Regions from separate parts of the Thalassotalea sp. HSM 43 genome, predicted to be linked through region 2. Evidence: predicted binding sites of a transcription regulator. Region 2 holds the regulator's gene; the other holds the start of a gene.
The links. Region 2 encodes FNR, which switches genes on or off when oxygen is low (the NO sensors DNR and NnrR bind a similar motif). Its sites were predicted from a motif close to TTGATCTAGATCAA; they were not measured.
Positions count from the first base shown of each region.

Region 1: the regulator FNR is predicted to act here: its motif matches at 2,642-2,655, upstream of hemN (oxygen-independent coproporphyrinogen III oxidase).

Region 1 is NZ_CP038493.1:2,012,333-2,018,296, forward strand. It holds gene E2K93_RS08620 (polysaccharide lyase family 7 protein) at 1-472, opposite strand, end outside; gene E2K93_RS08625 (GTPase-activating protein) at 1,164-1,757, shown strand; gene E2K93_RS08630 (DUF2489 domain-containing protein) at 1,763-2,257, shown strand; gene E2K93_RS08635 (TraR/DksA family transcriptional regulator) at 2,288-2,599, shown strand; gene hemN (oxygen-independent coproporphyrinogen III oxidase) at 2,769-4,109, shown strand; gene E2K93_RS08645 (DUF1285 domain-containing protein) at 4,106-4,648, opposite strand; gene E2K93_RS08650 (GGDEF domain-containing protein) at 4,723-5,964, opposite strand, start outside.
Region 2 is NZ_CP038493.1:3,746,355-3,752,318, forward strand. It holds gene E2K93_RS16395 (NCS2 family permease) at 1-753, opposite strand, end outside; gene uspE (universal stress protein UspE) at 1,088-2,008, opposite strand; gene fnr (fumarate/nitrate reduction transcriptional regulator Fnr) at 2,202-2,918, opposite strand; gene E2K93_RS16410 (sulfite exporter TauE/SafE family protein) at 2,972-3,634, opposite strand; gene ccoS (cbb3-type cytochrome oxidase assembly protein CcoS) at 3,634-3,870, opposite strand; gene E2K93_RS16420 (heavy metal translocating P-type ATPase) at 3,893-5,964, opposite strand, start outside.

The sequences.
Region 1 (5,964 bases), 1.7 Mb from region 2:
TTGCCTCATTGACATCAATCGCTGCAAAATCGACATTGTCGCCGCTGCTGAATGTCGGGCTGTCGTTTTGACCTAAAATGGTAATGCTGATTGTCGCAGCTGTTTGATCCGCTGATTCTATGCTGATGTCGTCGGTTAGCTGCTGATCTTGTTGTAATGATTGCACCTGAGCATCATCGCTGTGCAATTGATATGTCCAGGTGCCATCGCTATCTAAACTAAAAATACCATATTGGCTATTTAAGTCGGTAATCTCTCGAAAGCTACTCTCATTACTGTTTGGGTCTGTAATGGTAAGTTTGCCATTGATAGCGGCTGAGTCATCTTCACTTATCGTCGCAGATAACACACCACCAATATCGGCAGCATAGTTGATATTTTTGTTTTGTTTGTCGCTAGAACTACTAGAAGAACCTGAACCGCAACCAGTTAAACTGATTATTGCGATAGCGAGGTAACCTGCCCGAATCATGTTGGTTATGTCCTTAATGTATTGCTACTTTTGTTTTTGTAATGATTTACTTAGCAATGCATTCCCCAACCCATGTTGATCATAACGCTATAAAAACAAACGATTTATGCTTTATTAACTGCTGACCAATAATATCGCCTAAACAGACAGGATCTGAATCTTAGCAATACTCTGTGAATCGATGATTTTTATCTTTTGATTCATTAGGTTACGACATTTCATTATGTGGGGATAGCTTGTTGCAAATCTATTATTGTTTTTATTAACACGTAATGTCTTACATCAATATAGGTTTTTTCAACACAAAATGTCAAGCCAAACACTAGCTTTTGGTTGTGTTGAGCTCTTATTGGTTATTACCAATTGTTACTTGTTGGTAAGTTTGGTTTCGTGCTGCCCAATAAACTCGCTGATATCAGTTAGTTAACGACAATGCAGGGCTCGAGCTATTGGCGCGAGTTATTATTTGCGTTGCGTTTACTTAAGTCATCGGCGCTAAGTTTGTGACCAGGGGGGATAATATTGGTTTTACCAATACGTTGTTATACCACTTTATAGATCAGCGAAGGCAAGCCGTCGTTTTATTTACTCAGAAAGCCAACAAAATCGCATTAAAATGCGACGCACTATTATCCTTATTGGCTAGTTTCGCGTAAAATAGAGCTATTCTTGTTAATTTAAATGACTCGTTATGGCCAGATCGAAAAAATCGCGCAAAGAAGGCGCGTTAATGAAGAAGCTCAATCTCAAACGCCCTGAAAAGGCAGAGAAAGAGCAAAGAAAACGCAAAATGACCGGAAATAAAGCCGGTACACGTCAGAATGTTGCTAAAAACAATACCGAAGCGACAGTGGATAGCAGTAATAAAGATCCGCGCTTGGGCAGTAAAAAAGCGATTGATTTAGGCATTAAGGTTAAATCAGAGAAGCCGCAAGCGAAAAAAGCTGCGGTGGCACCGATAGCCCCAGTTCGTGTTGTTGACGATGCGCCGCAAAGTAACGATGTAGCCACCAGTGAAGCGGTGATGCAAGCCTACGAACAGGAATTGCATAACCTGGAAAACAATGAACAGTTAATGCTTATTTCTGCGCTTGTTGAATCTGGTGAGGACATTAGCCCTGAACAAATGGATATGCTTGATAAAGCGCAAAGCCGTTATCAAGAGCTTATGGATTTACTTGGCTACGAGCAACCTGAGCAAGACGATGAACTTGCCGATGATGACGACGACGAGGCGTTATGGGATCGCCTTGATGACAGTGATTTCTCTGATTATAAAGAGTAGTCGTCATGCAAACATCTAACATTATCTTGTTGGTAGTCGCGGCCATAATCATATTTGCCTTAGCAGCGTATGCGAGCTATTTGCTTTTTCAGCTTAAACATCAACGCCAACAACAGGCTTTAGCGTTAGAGCAACAAAAGCAAAAACACATAAAGCGCGATTTAAAAGCATTAGAGTCTATTAGTCATATCTGTCGGGCGATGGCCGAGAGACAATGCGAGGTGTCGGAAGGCAGTTGGCGTTTATCGGTGTTGATGGAATCGTTGCCAAATTACGTGTCTCAGATGAAAGCCAATTTTCCTGCTATATTTACTTTATATAGCAAGATCAATCATATGCCAATTCTGGAAGAACGAAAGAAGTTATCTAAAAAAGAACGCTTTAAACTTGATATAGAGCGTGCAGGCCATGAAGAAGAGCATGAAAATGCGATATACGATGAGGTAGAAAAGTTGCTGCCTTATACGTTAACGTTGATTGAATCGTTGCAAAAAAGCTAACCGACAATAACAACGTAATGGGTGGTCGTGATGAGAGAGCAATTAAAAGCAGAATTTACCAAGCGTATCGTTGCCTTGCAGGCAAGGGTCGATTCAATTCATGATGATTTTGCTGAAGGTCGCGCCGCCGATTGGTCTGAACAAGCCGGTGAAAGAGAGAACGACGAAGTACTAAATGCTTTAGAAGTTGAAGCTAAAATCGAAATTCAACAACTATCCAATGCAATAACTCGTATCGAAGCCGGTACCTATGGCATATGCAGTAGCTGTGGCGATGATATCGCGGTCGCCAGACTGGAAGTACAACCTTCTGCAACAAAGTGCATTAATTGCGCTGATTAGTGCCGGCTAGCCCTTATCAATTGTTAATCATTTGCAAAAACATTGCGCTCGATCAATAAAATCGGGCGCTTAGTTTTTTATACTTGCCGGTAATTCTACTAATGGGTTTTATTCTGTGTCGGCAACTCAATTTTCACATAACATTTTTAATGAAATGTTCTCTCCGCAACTGTTAAATAAGTATGATGTTAGTGGTCCTCGATATACCTCATACCCAACCGCGGTTGAGTTTAGTGACGATTTTAAAAACAGCGATTTAGTCAATGCTATTGCGGCGTCTGACACCGATGACTTGTCTCTTTATCTTCATATCCCATTTTGCCACAGCCTATGTTACTACTGTGGTTGCAATAAAATAGTCACTCGCCACAAAGAAAAAGCCGATGAATACATCGATTATTTGTGTCGAGAAATAGATGCTCGCGCACCTTTAGTAAGCAACAAAACCGTAAAGCAAATGCACTGGGGAGGCGGGACACCAACGTTTCTTAGTAAACAGCAAATCTCTCGTTTAGTGGACAAGCTTAAATCGGCGTTTCAATTTGACCCAAACATCGAGATGGGGATTGAAGTTGACCCTCGTGAAATAGAGCTGGACTTGGTCGATCACTTATACCAAGTCGGTTTTAATCGTTTAAGCATTGGCGTACAAGATGTCGATAGCAAAGTACAAAAGGCGATAAACCGTCTACAAAGTACCGAGTTTATAATTGACTTGGTACAACGTGCGAAAAAGGTTGGTTTTGACTCTGTTAACATCGATTTAATTTATGGCTTACCGCATCAAACCATCACAAGCTTTGCTAATACTATTGCTGCAGTAAAGGACATCGATCCGGATCGGATTTCTTTGTTTAGTTATGCACACCTGCCGTCACGCTTCGCTGCGCAACGCAAAATTCGTGATCAATGGTTGCCTAGCTCGGCACAAAAATTAGAGTTAATGCAATTTGCAATCGAGTCTCTGGTGGATATGGGTTATGAGTTTATTGGTATGGACCATTTTGCCAAACCAGATGATGAACTGGCCAAGGCTCAACGCCAAGGTTCGTTACATCGTAACTTTCAAGGATATACCACATTAGGTGACTGCGATTTATTGGCGCTTGGTGTCTCTGCAATTAGTGCAATGGGGCAAAGCTTCAGCCAAAACGTGAAAACGTTAAAAGAATACTATCAGGCAATTGATAGTCATGGTCAGCCATTGGAAAAAGGTATTGTCACTAATACCGATGACGTTATTCGTGCCTTTGTTATTCGTCAATTAATGTGCAACTTTCGGGTGGGTAAACACGATGTTGAGCAACGTTTTAATATCGTATTTGATGACTACTTTGCTGATGACTTACAAACGCTTTTGGTATTTATAAATGACGGATTATTGGTTAATGATAATAATGCCATTGTCGTGAACGCAAAAGCGAGGCTGCTAATTCGTAATATTTGTATGTCGTTTGATGCCTATTTAAAAACCAAATTACATCAGCAGCGCTTTTCTAAAGTGATTTAATCGTTTTCGAGCACGCCGATGGTGTGCTCAACACCACCGCTATTAATCACCAATTGTTGCTGCTGGCCAGTTTGTTTTTCTTCTGCCAGTTCGGCCCACTGATAAAATACATTACGATGGATGCTGGCATCCAAATTACGGCGCACATTGACTTGCAACGTACCATCAGTATTAAGCTGTATTCTTGTCGCACTATCGAGTATCACTTGATCGCCCAGGTTGGTGGTGAGCAGCATGGTTTTATCAATCGCGTCATCAAGCCAGTGCCATTGGGTAATAACAAAAGGCAAATGCTCTACCTGAATCTTAATCTTCTCTACCGGGGTGACTAAAAAGTACTCGTCATCTTGTTTCTTTAATACCGTTGAAAATAACTTTACCAAGCGTTGTCTGGTTATTTCACTGCCCATATAAAACCAACGACCATCGGCCTTTATTTGCATGTCCATTTCGCCGCAATAGGGTGGATCCCACAACTCGACGGGAGGCAGCTCTTGTTGTTGCTGGGAAAGTTGTTTAGATAGGCGTTCTAAAGACATCAATAACGGCTCTTAAATGAAAAAGGCTATAACCTAATTATAGCCTTATCGAATCATAGTTTGCTGTCTTGTTGTTAAGCAGCGTAATGGGTGACTTTGTTCTTACCATTAGATTTAGACAAGTACATCGCTTCATCAGCCTTTTTGATGACCGACTCTAGATCGTCTTCTTCACTTAATTGCGCTAATCCGATACTCACTGTGGTCGAAAATTCCATGTCTTCGTAAACAATGACATGGTTTTCAATTGCTTTGCGTATACGTTCGGCTAAGTGATAGGCATCACCCATGGAGTTATTATGACAACCGATCATGAATTCTTCACCACCGATACGACCACAAAAATCACTGGCACGAATAATACTGCGGGTAAGATCGCCCACTTCTTTTAAGGTTTTATCACCGGCAGGATGCCCGTATTGGTCATTAATCGTTTTAAAGTTATCAATGTCAAAGGCAATAAACGACAGCGGCTTTTCTTGGCGTACAGCTTGAGCGATGGCCATTTTTGCTAAATTCATAAACGCACGTCGATTTGGTAAATGAGTCAGCATGTCGGTACGTGCTTCAAATTCAGCTTGCTCTTTTGCCGCCTTGAGCATTTGGTTTTGTTGCTTAACTTGTTCTTGCAGTTCGAATGCGCGTTCGTATGCATCATTGATGGTGTTAATTTCTTCCGCAGAGCCTTCTTTGACATGCACTAAGGCTTTGCTATACATAGCCCAAATCAAACAAATCAGTTGGCCTAACATGCCTATGGTAGGCAAGAAGACTAACCCGTAGCTCGGCTTCACCCAGCCCCAGGCTTGCAAATTAGTACTGATCAAAACCACAAAAAATAACAGCTTTGCTAACACCATAGTGGTGATTTGCTTTTCCCCTAAACTGCCACAGTAAATGGCGGCAATGATCGCCACAGGAAAGGTAAAGATAGCAATTTGCTGGATTTGCATGGCCAGTTCATGGAATCCAATAATGGCAACTGGCAGTCCCAATAATACCAAGACCATCGTTAGGTGCATCGCTTTATCAGCCAGTAATGAATGATAGGACGCGTTCGAATAGACTCGAATAAATTGAATACCAGCGGCCATCATAACCACCATAGATATGGTACCAAGAGGGTGGTAATCGAGACCGGCGACGTACAGGTTTAAGATACCGGTACTCAAACCCATCACAGGTATGGAGCTCACTGCAAACAATGAATACCAGAAGAAAAACTTCTCTTTCAAAAATTTATATAAGCCAAAACTTATTAGGCTCGATAACAAAATAAAGGTAACAACAGCAGCAAATATTAAGTGTTCTAGATT
Region 2 (5,964 bases):
ATCAACAAATAGGAAAGCGAAAATAACGCTAAGCATGCCAACTTCAAACGCACCAGCGATATCAAGTGCCAAAAAGGTTGGTGCGATAGATGGTGGCATTGACATAACGCCAGTGTATTGCACATCGCCAAACATCAGGCCTAATATAGTGATCACTAAAATCGCGATCATTACTGCGCCATGGACGTTTAAGCTCACCAAACCAACGATTAGGAACAGGCCTAACACCGCCATCATAGGGCCAAACGAGGTAATATCACCTAAGGTTACTAATGTTGCAGGGCTCGCGACGATGATGCCTGCGTTTTTAAGCGCAATTAACGCTAAAAACATACCAATACCTGCGGCGATACCAAAGCGTAGTGCGTGCGGAATTGAATTTATGATCCATTCTCGCACTTTAAACGCACTCAAAAGAGTAAATATAACACCGGAAATAAATACCCCACCAAGGGCAACATTCCAGCTATAACCTAACTCTAGAACCACGGTAAAGGTAAAAAATGCGTTGAGTCCCATGCCAGGTGCTAAGGCAATAGGGTAGTTGGCATAAAAACCCATAATTAGACAGCCGATAGCCGCAGCTAAACAGGTTGCGACGAATACAGCGCCTTGGTCCATACCCGTCATTGCTAACATGCTTGGGTTTACAAAAATGATGTAACCCATGGTTAGAAAGGTAGTAAAACCCGCCAATATCTCTTGCTTAACATTTGTACCATGTTCAGCAAGTTTGAATAGTTTTTCAAACATTAGTTTGTTTCCTGAAGATGTATGCATTATTTTTGCGTAGCCAGTCATACTGCTGTTAACATCGCTGTTACATGAGGACTGACCAGTTTTAAAAAATCGCGGTATTTTACGTAATTTTGTTACAAATTGTAAGCTATTTTGCGCGTTTTTGCAGATTGACGCCTATTTTGACGAAATATAAAAACAAACGATAAATTTCGAAATGCAAGCTGAAATATAACCAACAATAAAACCGTCTTTAAAAACGCAATAAAAAAGCCCAAGCGCTTGCTCGGGCTGTGCTGGCTGATTCAATAGCTCTACAATCTATTATCTCAACAATGGTTAAAGATGGTTACTCGAGGAACGGAGATTGATAACCGTCTGGTTTTATCGCCAGTAAATCACAATTGAGTCGATCGATAACATGCTCTGCGGTATTGCCTATAAGTACAGCGGATAACCCCGTGCGACCGACGGTGCCTAAAATCACCAATTCGGCATCGATTTGGTTGGCAACTTTTTCGATCACATCTTCAGGTAAACCTTCTTCGACATGCAAATACTCAGCGCTGATATTAAATTTGTCGGCGTGTTGCTGCACTACATCAGCGTGGTGGTTTTTCATGGTTTGATTGTATTCGTTGGCATCAAACTCTGGAATTTCAATGGCAATATTAATCGGAGTGCCCGGGTAAGAGTTTACCAAGTGAACATCAGCTTTGACCAAGCGGCCAAGATTTTGTGCTTCTTCGGTGATTTTACGGTTCAGTGATTGATGCTCTTCTTCTTCACTGCCAGCATTGACGGCGGCAAGTATGTGTCCGCCTTCTGGCCATTGATGATCTTTGACCAATAACAGAGGCACCCAACATTTACGAATTAAGTGCCAGTCTGTTGGGGTAAAAATAACCGATTGTAATGTAGGGTGTTCATGGGTGCTTTTTAATACCACATCGAATTGTTGGTCTCGTACCTGCGATAAAACGGCTTCAAACGGGCGATTATGCCAAATCACTTTAATGTCCATATCGCTTTCATACTGTTCGGTGATCTCTTTTAGCCAAACGCTGCGATCATTTACCACGGTTTCACGCATGGCTTCTCGCTCGTCTCCAGACAGCATGGTGGTCATTTCGTAAGAGAAATCATAAATAACCAATAACGCAGTAATACGGGCGCCAGTTTCCTTGGCAAGGGTACAGGCTCTTGCTAACGCCTTTTGCTCTTCTGTGGTGGGATCGACAACTGCAAGTATATTTTGATATTTTTCCATAACATGCCTCGTAACCTTAACGTGGTTCGTAGCGCGCCTTGCTTGGCTATAAAGCCAGCAGAGACGGCAAAGATCAATACGCTATAGATAAGCTTAACTGGTCAAAGGGTATGTTACAAATTTGTTAATGAAGTTTCCCGCAAGGTGTTGATTTAAATCAACCAATACAACACCTTACAGGTATAAAGACAGGTTATTTATTTAAGCCAGCCAATTTGAATAGGGCGTCTTTGTCGAGGATGGTGATCAACTTATTTTCAACTTTGATTAAGCCATCTTTTTGGAATCGAGTCATCAAACGAGAAATGGTTTCAATGGTTAAGCCAATGTAGTTACCAATTTCACTGCGGGTCATAGGCAAGTTAAATTGCGTCGGTGACAAGTGACGACTGCCTAAGCGTCGACCGTAGTTGGCTAAAAATGTGGCCAGTTTCTCTTCCGCATTTTTACGGTTTAGTAGCAGTAACATCTCATTATTACACTGAATTTCATCGCTCATTAGGTTTAACATTTGCGACTTCAAGCGTGGGATCTTATTGGATAGGGTATCGAGAACCTCAAATGGGATTTCACACACCATAGATGTTTCCAATGCTTTAGCAAAGCTTGGGTGATGTCTTGACGCTAATGCATCAAAGCCCATTAAATCGCCCGCCAAGTGAAAGCCGGTGATTTGCTCTTCACCTTGTTCAGAAATAATAAAGGTTTTAAAGGTACCAGAACGAATTGCGTACAAGGTTTGCAGTTGTTCGCCAGCTTTAAAAATTTGCGTATTCTTTTGAATCGGTTTTTTACGTTGAATGATATCGTCTAATAAATTTAGTTCGTTTTCATTCAAGCTAAACGGTAAGCAAAGTTCGCTGATACTGCAGTTTTGGCACTTGATGTTTTGTGCTATAGAGATTGCCATAAATTGATATTTATCCAGTTAATGCGTCAATAACATTAGTAAACGTAAGGTTACTAAAATATTTGATTTAGAGCAATAAACAATGAATAAACACCATAGGCGATTAACAAAAAGCCACTGATTTTCTTAAAAAGTAACGAACTTATAAGGTTGGTAACCGATTGAACACTGGTTGATAACACTAATAACGCTGGCAAGGTGCCGATGCCAAACGCCAACATGATCATCGCCCCTTGACTGGCACTGCCGGCAGCCAATGCCCATGTAAGTGTTGAATAGACTAGGCCACAGGGCAGCCAGCCCCAAATAACACCGAGTAATAGCGCTTGCTTAGCATTCTTTATCGGCAGTAAGTGTTTGGCAAAAGGTTGAATATAGCGCCACAGGTATTTACCTGCCGTTTCGATATGCGTTAAAACAAACCACACTCTTGCGATATACAAACCAAGTAGAATAATGAATATGGCGGCGATGACTTTTAACCATAAAACTTGGATACCTATCGACTTTATTGCTAGGGAGCCCGTAAAACCGGCGACAGCGCCAAAGAAGGTATAAGATGCTATACGGCCTAGGTTATAGCTTAACGCTTTTCTCAGTTGATTTGAGCTATCACCTGTGGTGGTGAGCATAGACGAGATGCCACCACACATGGCGATACAGTGGCCAGCACCAGCAATACCAATCATTAGGGCAGAGAGAAAATCTAAAGTCATTAATTATCGCTTGAGTTCGGTTTATCGTCGGTGTGAGACTCAGCGTCTTTGTTATGGCTTTGGCTTTGGCTTCGCTTTTGGCCTGGCGTTTGTTTTTTCTCTTCGTCAAACAAAATGCTCATACCTTGTTTTTCCAGATCATCAAACTGTTCAGACTTTACCGCCCAAAAGAATAGATAAATGGCAATGGCGGTAAATAAGATGGCGATAGGGATTAGGATGTAAATGACGCTCATGTATCAATAACCTAAAGTTAATTTATTTTAGCAATCTCAAAGAGTTGGTCACGACGATAATCGAGCTTGCTGACATACCTAATACTGCCATATATGGGGTAATAAAACCACAAACGGCCAATGGCAAGACTATGGCATTATAGGCAAATGCCCAGGCAAAGTTCTGTTTTATGATACGACCCGTTTTACTGGATATGGTCATTAAGTCGAGAACACTGCTCAGTTTATTATTGAGCAAGATTACGTCGGCACCGCTTTTCGCTATTTCGGTACCGCTACCCATGGCAATCGCAACATGCGCTTGTGCAAATACCGGCGAGTCATTAACGCCATCACCAACCATGGCTACGGTTTTACCTTGTGCTTGTTTATCTGCAAGGATCGTCAATTTATCTTGTGCCGAGCAGGTATGGTGTTGCTCATCGAGTTGCAATGTGTGATTAAATTTATCCACGCCAGCTTGGTTATCGCCACTGATCAACAGAGTTTCGGTGTGCTTTTGTTGTAATGCATTAATGACGTTAACCGTATCGTCACGCATTACGTCATCAAGGTAGAGCACCGCCACCACCTGTTGGTTTATGGTGAGCAAGCATTGGGCATCTTTATATTGCTCATCGACATCGGCAAAGCTGGCAATCCAGTTGACTTTACCAATGGCCAACTGTTGGTCTTTTTGTACGGCTGTAATGCCACAACCTGGGACAATGTCGACTTGTTCGACATTGATGTTGAAATCACGATAGGCGCCGAATGCTTTGGCAATAGGGTGTTCAGAATGACTTTCCATTGCGGCTATGGTGGCCAGAATCGTACTCTTATCAAGTTTGCTATCGTGTTTGCTATCAAGATCGCCGTTTAATAGTTTGCAATCGATCAAGGTGAATTCACCATTGGTCAAGGTTCCTGTCTTATCAAACGCTATGCTATCGACTTTCGGCATTGCCTCTAATACGTGACCCGACTTGATCATTATGCCGTCACGGTTGAGTCGGATGGTGCCGCAGGTTAAGGCGGTTGGTGTTGCCAACGACAACGCACAAGGGCAGGTAGCCACCAATACTGACAAGGTGATCCAAAACGCTTCTGATGGCATGTGTTGTGACCAAAAAATCGAGGTGCCTATGGCGGTAACTAAGATGATACCGACAAAATATTGGGCGATACGGTCTGATAATTGCGCAATAGCAGGTTTATGAGCTTGCGCGTTCTCACTGAGTCGAATCAGGTTGGTCAAAAAACTGTCTGAATTGGTTTTATTGATTTCAATATTGATATTGCCATCACCGTTAACCGTACCGGCAAAAACGGTCGCACCTAACCCCTTGGCAACGGGGGCGTGCTCACCGGTTAGCATGGACTCGTCGACACTGGAGCGGCCATGAATAACGACACCATCACCAGGAATGGTTTCACCAGGCTTTACAATTACCTGATCGCCCACCTCAAGTTGTTTTGCGCTGATCACGTGTTCCTGTCCATCGAGCAATTTTGTCGCGGTCAAGGGCATTAGCTTTAATAAGTTGGCTGATACTTCCGCAGCTCTAGCTCGGGCTCGAAATTCTAAAAATTTACCTATCAATAATAAGAAGGTGAACATGGCAAGTGATTCAAAATACACTTCACCGGTTTGCATGAATGTCGCCCAGGTGCTGGCGCAAAAGGCGAGAATGATGGCAATCGAAACCGGCACGTCCATCGATAATCGGCGCGCGCGCAGGGCACTCATGGCGCCAAGATAAAAAGGTAAGGCACCATAGGTGACAATCGGCAGTGTTAATACAAAACTTGTGCCTCGTAAGTAGGTCAAGTTATGTTCGGATAAATCGCTGAATGCACCAAAGTATAAGCCGACAGCGATCATCATAACCTGCATAGTCAATATGCCACTGACCCCTAATCGACGAATAAAGGCTTTGGATTGCTTGTTGTTACTTTGTTCTACTTGATTGGCTTTAAAAGGCAGAGCTTGATAGCCAATATTATTGATAGCGGTGAGAATTTCGCTCAGTTTTAAACGGGCATTATCCCAAGCAATCGTCGCTCTTTGGGTTGTCGCATTAACTTGAATCTTGGCAATACCAGGGTTTTTCG